Regions from separate parts of the Cupriavidus sp. LA-1 genome, predicted to be linked through region 1. Evidence: predicted binding sites of a transcription regulator. Region 1 holds the regulator's gene; the other holds the start of a gene.
The links. The regulator FliA, encoded in region 1, starts transcription of late flagellar genes. The targets are predictions, from matches to a motif close to CTAAAGTTTNNNNNNNNNNNGCCGNTA.

Region 1 (7,387 bases):
GTGCCGGCCGTATTGCCGAAGTCGGCGCGCGTTTCATGCTGGACTCGATGCCCGGCAAGCAGATGGCGATCGATGCCGACCTGAACGCGGGCCTGATCAACGAAGAGGGCGCCAAGAAGCGCCGCGCCGAAGTGGCGCAGGAATCCGACTTCTACGGCGCCATGGACGGTGCCAGCAAGTTCGTGCGCGGCGATGCCGTGGCGGGCCTGCTGATCATGTTCATCAACGTCGCCGCCGGCATGGTGGTGGGCATGGTGCAGCACGACCTGGACTTCGGCACCGCCGTGCACAACTACACGCTGCTGACCATCGGCGACGGCCTGGTGGCGCAGATCCCGGCGCTGGTGATCTCCACCGCCGCGGGCGTGATCGTGTCGCGCGTGTCGAACGAGCAGGACGTTGGCGAGCAGCTCACCGGCCAGCTCTTCGCCAACCCGCGCGTGCTGTACCTGACCGCGGGCATCATTGGCCTGATGGGCATCATCCCGGGCATGCCGCACTTTGCCTTCCTGCTGCTGGCCGGCGTGCTGGTGTGGATGGGCCGCTATATGTCGCGCCGCGCGGCCACGCAGGCGCAAGTCAGGCAGCGCGAGGAGCGCACCCCGGCGGTGGCGCCGGAATCCACCGAAGCCAGCTGGGACGATGTCACGCTGGTCGACCCGCTCGGCATGGAAGTGGGCTACCGCCTGATCACGCTGGTGGACCGCGCGCAGGACGGCGAGCTGCTGGGCCGTATCAAGAGCATCCGCAAGAAGGTGGCGCAGGAGATCGGCTTCCTGGTGCCGGTGGTGCATATCCGCGACAACCTGGAACTCAAGCCCAACGCCTACCGCATCACGCTCAAGGGTGTGGAGATCGGCCGCGGCGAGGCCATGCCGGGCCAGTGGATGGCAATCAACCCCGGCCAGGTCAGCGGCACGCTGCCGGGCGCGGCCACGCGCGATCCCGCCTTCGGCCTGCCGGCGGTGTGGATCGATGCGGGCATCAAGGAGCAGGCGCAGGCCTTCGGCTATACCGTGGTCGATGCCAGCACGGTGGTGGCCACGCACCTGAACCACGTGATCCACATGCACGCGGCCGAGCTGCTGGGCCGCCAGGAAGTACAGGCGCTGCTGGACCGCATCGCCAAGGACTCGCCCAAGCTGACCGAGGACCTGGTGCCGAAGACCATTTCGCTGACCGCGCTGCAGAAGATCCTGCAGAACCTGCTGGACGAAGGCGTGCCCATCCGCGACATGCGCACCATCCTGGATGTGGTGGCCGAGCATGCGCCCAAGATCAGCGACCCGAACGAGCTGACCGCGATGGTGCGCGTGGCGCTGGGCCGCGCGATCACGCAGCAGCTGTTCCCGAACAACGCCGACCTGCAGGTGATTGGCCTCGATGCCGGCCTGGAGCGCGTGCTGTCGCAGGCGCTGACCAACGGCGGCGGGATCGAGCCGGGCCTGGCCGACGCCTTGCTGCAACAGACCCAGGGCGCAGTCACGCGCCAGGAGCAGATGGGCATGGACCCGGTGCTGCTGGTGCCGTCGCAGCTGCGCCCGCTGATGGCGCGCTTCCTGCGGCGCACCATGCCGCAGCTGAGGGTGCTGTCGCATGCCGAAGTCCCGGACAACCGCAATATCCGCGTCACCGCCATGATCGGCGCGTGAGGAGTCAAAGATGAGCGTAGCCAAGTTTGTCGCGGCCAACGGCCGCGAAGCCATGCGCCAGGTGCGCGAAGCGATGGGCCCGGACGCTGTGGTGCTGTCCAACCGCACCGTCGAGGGCGGCGTGGAGATCGTCGCCATGCGCGATACGGATCTGGGCAGCGTGCAGGCCACGGCGCAGGTCTACGTGCCGCCCGCGCCGGCGGTCGATCCCGCCGCCATCGGCGACCTGCGCGGCGAGCTGCAATCGATGCGCGCGATGATCGAGCGCCAGCTGGCCGGGATCAATCCTGCCCCTGGCGTGGTTGCCAGCGCGGCAGCGCACGGCGTAGCCGCCAGCGACCCGCTGCGCGAATCGCTGTTTGAATGGATGGTCGGCGCGGGCTTTTCCGGACAGCTGGCGCGCACGCTGCTGGCGCGGTTGCCGCTGGGCTACGACCGCCCCGCGGCCATGGGCTGGATCCGCGCCGAGCTGGCCAGCAAGCTGCCGGTGCTGGGCGACGAGGACAGCCTCTTTGCGCAAGGCGGTGTGCTGGCGCTGGTGGGCCCCACCGGCGTGGGCAAGACCACCACCACGGCCAAGCTGGCGGCGCGCTTCGTGCTGCGCCACGGCGCTGACAAGCTGGCGCTGCTGACCACCGACAGCTTCCGTATCGGCGCCCATGAGCAGCTGCGCATCTACGGCGACATCCTGGGTGTGCCGGTGCATGCGGTGAAGGACGCCGCCGACCTGCGCTTCGCGCTGGCGGCGATGAAGGACAAGCACCTGGTGATCATCGACACCGTTGGCATGAGCCAGCGCGACCGCAGCCTGTCGGAACAGATCGCCATGCTCGCCGGCGTGCCCGCGCCGGTGCAGCGCGTGCTGCTGCTCAACGGCGCCAGCCACGGCGATACCCTCAATGAAGTGGTGCACGCCTACCGCCATGACGCCGCGCCTGACGGCGGCGGCATCGACGGCTGCATCATCAGCAAGCTGGATGAAGCCACCCACCTGGGCTCGGTGCTGGACGTGGTGATCCGCCACCGCCTGCCGGTGTTCTACGCCTCCACCGGCCAGCGCGTGCCCGAGCATCTTGAGCTGGCCAACGGCACCACGCTGGTCGAGCGCGCCTTCCTGACGCCGCGCCGCGGTTCGGTGTTTGCCGATGCCGACGCCGCGCGCCGGCGCACCGCCGGCGCAGATGACGAGGCGCCCACGCGAGGCGGCGCCGACGAGGTGCTGCGCTCGCTGACCGACAGCGCCGACGCGCTGAGCCAGTGCGTGGCCGAATTGAATGGCGCGGGCCTGGGTTTCGATCTGGCCCGCTCGCTGTGGCAACAGCGCAGCGCCGGCGCCCCGGCCCTGCGCGCCATGTCGCAGCAGGTGCGTGAAGCGGTCTGCCGCGACGTGACCGGCCAGTGCGAGCAGTACGTGCTGGCCGCCGCCGCCACGCTGCAGGTGGCCGTGCCCGGCCGCCGCGCGCCGCAGCCGATGCAGCATACGCTGTGGCTCGCCGACCGCAACGGCATGCCGCTGGCCGCTACCGTGACGCCGACCGGCCGGGGGCACGGTGCCGGCCAGCCGCTGGGCGAAGCCGAGTCCGATGCCGCCAACCTGCGCGCCGCCATGAGCGCCGCGCGCAAGGTGGTCAACCTGCTTGACGCCGTGCCCGCCGCCGCCACGCTGGCGCGCTGGCAGCAGGCCGGCGAGCGCTGGGTAGCCGGCGCGCGCAAGACCGCGCGCGTGGTCGGCGCCGGCGCCGCCTGGAAGCTCGATGCACTGGCCGATACGCTGACCTTCCACGCCGTCGGCGAGGACACCGTGCGCGAGCGTGACGCCGTGCGCTGGCTGGCCAGTGTCGACGTGCGCGTGCCGGACAGCCCGGTGCGCGGCAAGGGCACGCCCGAAGGCGGCATCGACGCCTGCCTGGTGGTGGCCCGCCTGGCCGACCGCGCCACCGGTGAACTGCTCGATACCCGCTACCTGCTGTGCGATCCGGCGCTGGCGCAGGATGCCGCGCAGGTGGCGCGCTGGGCCTTGTGGACCGACGCGGCCGATGCGCGCCTGCGCACGTTGCGCCACGCCATCGACCACTTCGCCCAGGACGCCGAAAGCGGCCACGCCGCCGGCGCCGCCGTGGCCGCGCTGCAGCTCGGATTGTCGGTGCTGCGCCTGGAACACGCGCCGACCGCGGCCGCGCCCGCCTTCCTCGCGCGCCTGGCCGGCCGCACGGTGCGCGAGGGCGTGCCGGTGCCGGGCCCGGTGCTCAACGAGGGCATGGGCCGCGTGCTGGCGCTGCTCGACGTGCTGGAAAACTATCCGGGCCGCGGCGCTGCCGTGCCGGCTGCAGCGATGGAGGTGCTGCCGTGAGCGGCCTCGCCATGGACCAGGCCGAGAGCCTGCGCCGGATGCTGGCGCCGCGCACGACACGCCGTATCGCGGTGGTCGCCAGCGAATGCGGTGCCGGCGCCACTACCGTGGCCCTGGGTTTGTCGCACGCGCTGGCCATGCAGGGCGAGCGCGTGCTGCTGGTCGATGAAGACGCCGCCGCGGCGCGCGCCACGCGGCTGTCCGGCGCCAGGCCGGCCGGCACGCTGGCCGATGTCAACGCAGGCCGCCTGTCGCTGGAAGCTGCTGCCGGCACTGGCCCGGGCGGCGTGCTGTCGGTGCTGCCGGCAGGCCGGCCCGTGCCGGGAAACACCTTGCCGGCCGCAGGTGGCTTTCGCAGCGTGGTGGTGGATGCCGCCATCGATGCCGACGGCGTGCTGTCGCCGCTCGCGGGCGGTGCGCACAACGTGCTGGTGGTGATGCGGCCGGAGCTGGCGTCGATCACGGATGCCTACGCCTGCATCAAGCGCCTGCACCACCTGTATGCCTGGCGCCAGTTCCACCTGATCGTCAACATGGCGGCAAGCGAGGCCACGGTGCAGGCCATCCTGCGCAACCTGGCGCGTACCGCCAGCCAGTATCTCGGCGTCGAGGTGCTGTGCGCGGGCTGGCTGCCGTCCGACCCGCTGGTGGCGCGCGGCGTGCAGCTGGGCCGCTGCGTGGTCGAGGCGTTTCCGGCGGCGCCGGCCACCACGGCACTGCGCCGTACCGCCGGCGGCATCGGCGCCTGGCCGCTGCGTGCAGACGCCGCTGCGCCTGCCGCAACCCCCGCGATGGCCTGAGCCTGCCAGCCATGCCAACTTACCGAACTGCACCCTGAGCCAGCCGGCCGCCGCAAGGCGTGCCGGACCAGCAATCCAGCATTCACGAGAATTGCACCATGTACACGATCCAGGGAAAGCTCGAACAGGCCGACGTGGTCAAGGCGCACGCGCAACTGGTGCGCCGCATCGCGCTGCAACTGGCCGCCAGGCTGCCCGCCAGCGTACAGATCGACGACCTGATCCAGGCCGGCATGATCGGCCTGCTCGACGCCGCCAAACGCTATGAAGATACCCATGGCGCGCGCTTCGAGACCTACGCCAGCCAGCGCATCCGTGGCGCCATGCTCGACGAGGTGCGTGCCAACGACTGGCAGTCGCGCAGCCTGCGCCAGTTCACCCGCCGCATCGAACGCACGCAGCGCAACCTGGAGCAGAAGCTAGGGCGCACGCCGATCGATTCCGAGGTGGCCGAGGCCATGGAGATGCCGCTGGACGAATACCAGCTGCTGCTCAACGAGGTCTATGGCTGCCAGCTGCTGCACTACGAGGATTTCGAGCGCTCCGGCGAAGAGGACTTCCTGGACCGCCACCTCGGCGGCAGCGATGACGGTAACCCGCTGACCGTGCTGATGGAAAGCGGCATGCGCCAGGCGCTGGTCCGCGCCATCGAGCGGCTGCCCGAGCGCGAGAAGCTGGTGCTGTCGCTGTGCTACGACCAGGAGCTGAACCTGCGCGAGATCGGCGCGGTGCTCGAAGTGACCGAGTCGCGCGTGTGCCAGATCCGCGGCCAGGCGATTACCCGGCTGCGCAACCAGTTGCGCGGCTTGTTGTGATGCGCGGGGCGGACCGCGCCGCACGGGGCGCCTGCTGGATGTTGCTTGCCGTATCGGCCTGCGCCTGGGCGGCGTTCGACGCCGGCACACGCCATGCGTGGACCGGCTCGGTCAACGGTCCAGCCCTCTACGGCCGCGGCCAGCGCGCGGTGTCGCCGCCGATCCTGCCCACCGGCGTCCTGCCGCAGTCGGAAGGGGTGATTACCTCGGTGCGCTGGCGCTACAGCTTCGTCAGGACCCCACCGGTGGAGCTGCAAGCTTATCTCTGCAATGCCCAGCGCTGCGTGCTGCTGCCCGAGGCCGAAGGCAAGACCGACGCGTTCGTTGGGGATGACGCCACCAAGGGCTTTGTGTTCGCGTTCCGGGTGCCGGGGCAGGGTAGCCTGGTGCCGGTGCTGCAGGGGCGCAGCAATGAGGTGGTGGTGGGGTTCAGGTAGGAATGAATGTTCCGTTTTTTCGTCACTTCTGAATAAGTGACGAAAAAACGGAACATCAGCAGAGAGCTTCAACCCGCCGCCAGGCTCACCCCACCCACCCCGGCCGCCGCCTTCCCATCCTTCCCATACAACCCGGCATCGCCGCCGCTATGCTGGCGCAGCGCCTGGATAGCTTCGCGGGTGAAATCGAGGTGGGCGTTGACGACGGCGCCATTCAGGGCGTTGCCGTCGCGTGCGGTGCGGGCCGCGAAGATCAGCTGGCGCCAGGCGTCCGCCACGGCCGGGTCGACCTGGCGGCCAAGCAGCTGGCCCTCGGGGCCGGCGCGCAGGCCGAGCGCGCCCATCTGGGCTTCGCGGGCCTTGAGTTGGCGGGACAGGGCCTGGCCCAGTTCAACCTTGCGCGTCAGCAGTCCGCTCAGGGACTGGAAGTCGCCCCGCTTGAGGGCGTCGCGCTCTTCGGCGAGGAGTTGGCCGAAGGCCTGGATGCCTTCGGTTTCGCGCTGCAGGGACTGGATCAGGCTCTGGCTCATGATGGCTATTTGGGGTCGGCCTGGCCAAGCTCGCGCAGGGTGGCGATCAGGCCGTCGGCAATCTTGCCCGGGTCGATCCTGATCTTGCCTTCGGCGATGGCCTGGCGGATCTCTTCGACCTTGGCGGTATCGATATCGTCGTCAGTGGGCTGGGACAGGCGGGCGCTGATGTCGCGCACCTGGGCGGCCAGCGGGCTGACGCTCAGGCCGGCGGACGGCGCCGCGGCGCTGGCCGGCGCGGCCTGGGGCCGTGCCGCGGCATCGCCCCCGGGGGCGTCGGCGGGCCGGGACGAGGTGGAGTGGTTGATCTTCACGGGGCGTTCCTTGCTGGTTTCCTATGGCATTACGGACGCGCCGGCGAATTCTTTAGGGCCCCTGGCCCGGATTCGCCACGCGGCGGCGTTGGCGGCATTTTCGCATGCCGGTTGCCCCGGATTTCCAGTCTTGTTGGCCACGATTACAGCACTTGGCGCAGGACTATTGCAGCACGACGGTGTCGCCGCTGCGCACCAGTCCGTTGACCACCTGGCCGCTGCGCAGGCGCACCTGCACGGTATTGCCGGTGGCGGCGTCGGCCAGCACCTTGCCTTCGCTGGTGATCTGGAAGGCCTCGCCTTCCACGGCCACGGTGACGGTCTGGCCCTGGCGCACGGCGATGGCCTTGCGCAGCAGGTCGCTGCGCAGCGGCGAGCCTGCGGCGATGCGGTTGGCGGCGACCGCGCCGGCAAGCTGGGCCGGGTCGGTGATCACCGCGCGCGGCAGCGTGCCCAGGTCGCCCTGGCGGACTTCGATATCGGCCTGGC
Region 2 (7,387 bases), 300 kb from region 1:
TGCGGCGCCAGATGTACAAGCCTCAACATCGCATCTGCACAAATTAGCACAGCACGCGATAGGTCGACTGCACCAGGCCGGACGGAAAGTGCCGGCTCGATTCGAGCGCCAGACTGACGTCGCGCGGCAGGGCGCCGAACAATGGCCTGCCTGCCCCGATCAGCACTGGCACGGTGGTGACCACCAGATCGGCGATCAATCCGTCGCGCAGAAACGACTGAACCAACTGACCGCCGTCGACGTACACGCGACGCGCGCCTGCAGCCTCCAGTTGCTTCATCGCATCCGTGGGCGTGCTGTCCGAGAATCGCACCTTTCCCTGCAGCTTCTCCGGCACTGGCTTGCCGGCCAATTGCCGGGACAACACCAGAACGGGCTTGTCGTAAGCCCATTCGCCCAGCGTAAGGACTTTCTCGTAGCAGCCTCGGCCCATGACGATCGCGTCCTTGTCGGCGATGAAGGCCGGATAGCCATGGTCTTCTGCCGGCTCATCCCGTTTCAGAAGCCAGTCGATGTCCCCATCGGGTCGGGCGATAAAGCCGTCAAGGCTGGTGGCAATAAAGACGTGTCCTGTGATCATTGTCAATCTGCTGTTCTGTCGGATCGCGTTCAAGCTTTAACCGGCGCCTCGGCCCCGCAGGCGCAGGCTCTTCGGTCCCGCCAGACACAATCCATGGGGTTTGCGACGCCAGAACGGCCATTATCGCTGAAGGCAGGGGTTGGCTATGCGTTGCCAAATGGCACCTGTTGGCGCTTCTGGCCGGCGATAGGCCGCTACGCGGCCCTTCGCGCGCCGAAGGACCACGCTGTCAGGTCCGCTCTGGCGTTTCACGGGCATATCTGCCAAGATTGCGGCCCCTCACTGACCAGCGGCGAACCAGCGCAACTCCATCATGGCCTCACGCAACGCGCACCACGCCACCGGATGGGCGGCGGCCGTCATCTTCGCCGCTGTTGTCGCGAAGCGCGGTGATGGCGGCTGGCACTGGGCCAGCGTGGCTGGCTTCGTGGCGGCGCTGCTCGGCAGCACCGCTCCCGACTGGCTGGAAGTAGCCTGGTGGTCCAGGTCGCGCCGCCTGTGGATTACCCATCGCACCTTGACGCACTGGGGCATCGCCTGGGTCGGCCTCCTGGTGGGGGCATACCGTGCACTGGGAACGCATGCGCTGGCTACGCCGGCATTCGGCTTTGCCTGCGGCGGCGTCATGCACTTGCTGGCCGACTGGCCAAATCCGCTGGGTGTGCCCTGGATCGCCGGCCGCCACTCCCTGAACTGGTGGAACAGCGGGCGCTGCGACCTTGTCATCGTCACAGCGTCATGGCTGATTGCCCTGGCTGTTTCCGATGACCTCTGGTTTCATGGGCGACATAGCCTCGAGTTCATCCATCATCTGCGCCTTGGGCCGGTTCTGTTCTGGTGATGGAGTCGTGCCTTGCACGCCCGTGATCACGCCTGGCCAGGCTCAGACCTGGTGGAAAGACGTCCGAAACTGACCAGACTTCAGTCAACCGACGAAAGGAGTGCCGGTCGACTCGTCCGGCCGGGCTGCAGAACTATGGCCATATTCGAGGCGGGGTAGTCGTGCCCGTCGCCCGATCGCATCAGTAGTGAATGTCGCCGGGCATCCCACCTCCGACCGGTATGGCATCGCCGTTGATAGCGACACTCAGCGGCGAGGCGAGGAAGGTTACGACGCTCGCCACCTCACTGGCATCGACAATGCGCCCGAGCGTATTCCGCGATGCGACGCGTGCTTCGGTCGCAGCGTCCGTTACTTCCGTACGAGTGGCACCCGGATGGAGCGCGGTGACATTGATGCCTTTCGGTCCCAGTTCGTCGGCCATGTTCTTGGTGATGGCCGCGACGCCCACGTTGCGCAGGGTTGCCACCGGGCGACCAGTGCGATAGATGGCGAGACCGCCGACGTTGATGATCCGGCCCCAACCATTGGCAATCAGGTGCGGCGCGAGCGCGCGTGCGGCGCGCAGATAGCCGATGACCTTGATATTGATGTCTTCCAGCGCCTCCGCATCGACGATCTGCTCCAGGGCCGTCGCAGGCGAGATGCCGCCAGGCAGCGCTGCCGCATTCACCAGGATATCGATGCCGCCCAAGGTACCGATTGCCTGTTCCACCATGGTGTCGACGGACGCCTGGCTGGCGGTGTTAACAGTCAGGGTTACTACGCGGCGTCCCGTCTCGGCCGCAATTTCGGCTGCTGTTGCCTCCAGAGCCGCCTTCCCCCGTGCAGCTAGCACAAGGTCCACTCCCTCCTGGGCGAGCTGGCGTGCAATTGCCTTGCCGATACCGCGGCTGCCGCCGGTGACGATGGCGCGCTTACCTGTCAGCCTGAGATCCACGATTCCTCCTTGAGGCGATATGACGTCAGCGATATTGAGCCCAACCCATGCGGCCCTGAACTCGGGGCCTGGTTTTGGCTCTTTCTATTCTCGGATCGCATCATGTCAACGTGCTTGTCCGATTACGACAAGCTGTTGCCGATTCGCGCAAACCGGGGAAATCCATGGCCCTCCGACGGCGACTGGCTTTGGACGTGCTGAAGAAGCTTCCACCAGAGCAAAGCGAGCCAACTGCTCCGCCCCTTTCCGCCGGAGCAGCGAATACGCCGGCCTGCGGCTCCCTACTTTGGTATGGAAACGCTACATTCAAGCTTGGCCTCGAATGTGTCGATAACCTCGCTAGTGTCCTGAGTCGGAAGTTCGTTGCAGAAATAAGTCTGTCGAGAAGGTGCGCGAGCCTAGGAGCGAAGCGCAGCAAGGCTGGAGCCTTGCGAGCATTCGCGACGACGGATCGTGCAGCTTATCGGCAGACTTATGCAACGAACTTGCGATTCAGGACACTAGTTGTCAGAACAATAATCGGCTCGTACTCATGGCACTCATCATTGCCAGCAATACCCTGGCTCTCAGCGCATCCCTGCAAGCGGGGAGGGCAAGCAACGCGGTTGGAGATTCCATTCGGCGCCTTTCCTCGGGACTGCGGATCAACTCCGCGCGCGACGATGCAGCTGGATTGGCCATTGCCAACCGCATGCGGGCGCAAGTCAGCGGGCTGAACCAGGCGCGTCGCAATGCGAGCGACGGGCAGTCCCTGCTCGAAACCGCCGGCGGCGCGCTGGACTCCCTGAGCGCGCGTCTTCAGCGCATTCGTGAACTGAGCGTCCAGGGCCTCAACGGCACGCTTTCGCTCACGGATACCGATGCGGTCCAGGCCGAAATCAATGCAAACCTGAAGGAAATCGACCGGCTCACGCAACAGTCCACGTTCAATGGCTTGCGGCTGCTGGACGGCAGCGCCGGCAACCTCAATCTGCAGGTAGGCGCCAACGACTCGGACAAGCTGTCCGTCAACCTGGGTGGCTCCGGCTTCGGCGTCAATGCCCTGGGGCTGAAGGATTTCACGATCGCGGGCATCCCGGGCACCGTCAGCGGCCTGAACGTGCTGCAGGGCCGCAGCACCAATGTCATGATCGACAGCCCCACCACCACCGTCCACTGGCCGGCTGGCAGCACGAGTCCCAACCTCGTGCGGGACGCCGGCGGCATCATCTATGTGCAGGACGTGGACAGCGCAGGCAAGCCAACCTATCAGCAAGTGGGATACCTGCCCACGACCGATACGGCAACGGGCCTTAGCGACGTAGGGCTTTACCCGACCGGTTCGCCGGTGTTTCACAGTCCGGCGGCGGTTGCCTCGCGCGCAATCGGTACCCCAAGCCTGCTCGATGATACGAACACGCCGATTGCCGGCGCCTCGCTGGTCCAGGCCGACGACGGTCGCTACTTCATCCAGAAGGCCGGCAACTACTATCAGGCCAGCCTGCGCTTTGGCGCGTCCGGAACCGTCACCGCGACAGCCGCCGACATGACGTCGCCACTGACCGCCGGGGATTTCGCGACGCTGCCGGCAACCGTCACCCAGACGCCGCCCGTTGACCCCGCCACCGACACCGTCGCGTTCCAGGATGCCAGCGGCGCCGTGATCAACGCGTCGTCCTCGCGCCTGCTCCAGCGCAACAACGGCACGTACGTCATCGAGGTGGATACGGGCGGCGGCAATCTCCACTATTACGATGCCGCGCTGACAATGACCGACGACGGCGCCACGCGAACCCTGACCGCCAGGGCCGTGAGCACCGCCTATCAATCGTTCACGGACCTGCCTTCGGTCGGTGGCAATTCGACAGTGACGATCGACCCGGCAAAGGTGACGGTCAATTACACCGATCGGAATGGCGTGACCTACGGCAACGTGCTCGGTCTCGACGCCAGCGGCAACTATGTATTCAATCTCCCGCAGTCGGCCAAGACCGGCACGCTGGTAACCGCGCAGGATGGCTCCCAGTACATCCGCACCGTCAACGGCAGCCAGGATGTTCTCATCTTCTACCCGCTGACATTCACCGCGCTCACCGATGCCTCCACCAATCAGACGGTGCTCAACGTGGTGGAAGCTGGCGAGGGGATCCGGCTCAAGCAGCCCCTTGATCCCTTGGCAACGCTCGACCGGGCCCTCGCCGCCGTCGACAGCCAGCGCAGTTTGCTGGGCGCGGCACAGAATCGGCTCGATTCGATCACCAATGCCCAACAAACCGCTGCCACCAACCTGGATATGGCACGCTCGCGGATCGAGGACGCCGACTATGCGGTGGAGGTCTCGAAGATGACGGCCTCCCAGATAGTCAGCCAGGCTGCCACCGCGATGCTGACCCAGGCCAACCAGCAGTCTCAGTCGGTGCTTGCGCTGCTGGGACGCAACTGATCGCGGGCGGGCGGTCGCATACCGGCCGCACCGTGCCCGGCCTCGGCCAGTATTTCATCCATGTGCCGATTGGGCGCTGGACTCGTCGCCCCACGTCGGGCCACCAGAAGAGTCAATCCACCCGATTTTCGCCAGATGACTCAATGACGTTAGGGTGTCCGTCACACACCAAGCGAGGCTCCAGCATGCGGTGCAGCATGAGTCCGATGGCTGCTCCTGCGCATTGAGCCAGCACAAAACCCGGTACGCTGCCCGGTGCAATGCCAGCGAAGCTGTCACTGAACATGCGCCCAAACGCCGCCGCCGGATTGGCGAACGACGTGGAGGCGGTGAACCAGTATGCCGCGCCGATATAGGCCGCGACCATGGCCGAGGCCCGGCCGTTCGGGGCGCGCAGGATGACCAGAAGCAGACCAGCGGTTGCCACCGTCTCCGCAATCCATTGCCCCGGACCGCTGCGCACCTTGGCGGAGAACTGCAGGATAGTCATGTCGAACATGGCATGTGCCAGCCAGGCTCCCAGTACCGCGCCGACAAGTTGTGCGGCGATATATGGGACCAGTGCCGCGCCAGGCAATTCGCGTTGCGCCACCATGACCGCACTGACCACCGGATTGAAATGGGCGCCGCTGATCGGGCCGAAGACCTCGATCAGGATGTAAAGGCCGCCGACGGTGGCCGCCGTATTGGCCAGGAGCGCTACGGCGACATTGCCGCCGGCAAGCCGCTCTGCCATGATCCCCGAGCCGATGACGATCGCCAGCAGCAAGGCTGTCCCAAGCGTTTCGGCCGCCAACCTGTTCCGCAAGTCGACCATGGCGCTCAGCTCTTCAAGATATGGTCGAGCTGTTGCTGCAACTCGGCATTGCTCATTGAGTCCAGCGGCAGCATCAGAAGTTGCAGCATCCGGTAACCGATGGCCTGCCGCGTCAGCTCGAAGGCTTGGCGCTTCCCTTCGTCACCGCCGGGCGCGTTGGAGGGATCGACATACCCCCAATGCACTTTGACCGGGCTGCCCGGCCAGTACGGGCATTGCTCGGCCGCCGCGCTGTCACAGACAGTGATGACGATGCGCATCTCGGGGGCATCGTTCGCAGCGAATTCATCCCAGCTCTTGCTGCGAAAGCCTGAGATGTCAATCCCAGCATTGCCAAGCGCTTCGAGGGCAAAGGGGTTGATCCGACCGCTCGGTGCACTGCCGGCGCTGTAGGCGCGCACATCCTTGTCAAGCTTCTGCGCCCAGTCATTCAACATGCCTTCACTCAGGACGCTACGCGCGGAGTTGTGGGTACAGAGGATCAGTACGTTGGTAGTCATGAGATGAGGTGAGGTAAAAGGCGCTGCTCTTGCCCAGGTCGTCAACGTGGATGTGAACGTGGAATTTTCATGAGATCTCCATCAGCATCGGCAAGTCGTTGTGCTGACTTCCAGGCAGGCTTGCTGTCCCTGGCAACAGTTGGCGGTCAAGAAGCCAAGCACCGCGTTCATGTGATCGAATGCGGCCCGATAGATCAGATTGCGGCCGTCGCGCTGCTGCGTCACCAGTTCGGCATGCATCAGTTCCTTGAGATGGAACGACAGGGTTGCACCTGGCACGTCAAGCTGCTCGGCAATCGCACCGGGCGTCAGCCCGGCTGGCCCTGCGACCACCAGCATCCGGAACACCTGAAGGCGCAGGCCATGGGCCAGCGCCGCGAGAGAGCGGATAACGTCATTTTCTTCCATAATTCCAATATATTGGAATTATGGAAGAAAGGCAATTGGTCGTACACGCCGATTAGGGCACTTGACCTTGCCTCGGAGGGAAGGTCAACACTGAGATTGGGCGCACTTGCCGGGTCATCGACGCGCCATAGCGCGGGCTTTCTGAAGGAGCGCGCAGATGAACGAATCACCCATTTGTTCCTTGAGCGAAGCCATTCTCGCGGCCTTTACGTTAGCTTTGAGGGATCAAAACATGAGCGCGGCCGATCATCTGCTGCGCGCCTTAGAAGTGCTGGCCGCCCAGCAAGGTGATGTAGCGCTACTGGATAATGCCTACCTGCTGTTCTTGAGATCGACGCCGGGACACCGACAGTGATTGCTTCCGACAGCGACGCAATGACAAGTGACGGGCAAAGGCGGCGGGGCACAGGCCTTTCTCGATGATCTGGTACCGTCTCGGTCTGGCAAGCCTGGGCTGTGCCACGAGCGAATCACCACATAACGTTTATCGCACCTATCCAACATCGCATGACCACCCTTCACATCATCATCCTGGCTTGTGTCCAGGGCCTTGCTGAGTTGCTGCCGGTTTCCAGTTCGGCCCATGTCATCCTGGCCGAGAAATGGCTGGGACTGGACCCGACCTCGCCCGACATGACGTTGATGCTGGTCATGTTGCACACGGGCACAATGTTCGCGGTCATCGCCTATTTCTGGCGCTCGTGGCGGCAGACGTATTTCTCGTCGACCAAGGCGTTGTGGAACAACGGTGTCCTGCTGGCGGTGGCCACGGTAGCCACGGGCGTCGTCGGGCTGGCCCTGCTGTACGTCATCAAGCATGCCGTGATGGGCGGCGCCGACAGCTTCGAGGTGGAACACCTCTTTGGCAATACCAAGCTG

Region 2: the regulator FliA is predicted to act here: its motif matches at 2,668-2,694, upstream of ACZ5MJ_RS23330 (flagellin N-terminal helical domain-containing protein).

The regions. Positions count from the first base shown of each region.
Region 1 covers NZ_AP031388.1:1,216,258-1,223,644, reverse strand. Annotated here, with positions in the region: gene flhA (flagellar biosynthesis protein FlhA) at 1-1,652, shown strand, start outside; gene flhF (flagellar biosynthesis protein FlhF) at 1,663-4,002, shown strand; gene ACZ5MJ_RS24780 (MinD/ParA family ATP-binding protein) at 4,014-4,802, shown strand; gene ACZ5MJ_RS24775 (RNA polymerase sigma factor FliA) at 4,901-5,617, shown strand; gene ACZ5MJ_RS24770 (flagellar protein FlhE) at 5,617-6,054, shown strand; gene ACZ5MJ_RS24765 (flagellar protein FlgN) at 6,123-6,584, opposite strand; gene flgM (flagellar biosynthesis anti-sigma factor FlgM) at 6,590-6,898, opposite strand; gene flgA (flagellar basal body P-ring formation chaperone FlgA) at 7,062-7,387, opposite strand, start outside.
Region 2 covers NZ_AP031388.1:917,707-925,093, reverse strand. Annotated here, with positions in the region: gene ACZ5MJ_RS23345 (dihydrofolate reductase family protein) at 44-580, opposite strand; gene ACZ5MJ_RS23340 (metal-dependent hydrolase) at 894-1,421, shown strand; gene ACZ5MJ_RS23335 (SDR family NAD(P)-dependent oxidoreductase) at 1,603-2,361, opposite strand; gene ACZ5MJ_RS23330 (flagellin N-terminal helical domain-containing protein) at 2,894-4,783, shown strand; gene ACZ5MJ_RS23325 (aquaporin) at 4,896-5,600, opposite strand; gene ACZ5MJ_RS23320 (arsenate reductase ArsC) at 5,606-6,100, opposite strand; gene ACZ5MJ_RS23315 (ArsR/SmtB family transcription factor) at 6,182-6,508, opposite strand; gene ACZ5MJ_RS23310 (hypothetical protein) at 6,666-6,863, shown strand; gene ACZ5MJ_RS23305 (undecaprenyl-diphosphate phosphatase) at 7,016-7,387, shown strand, end outside.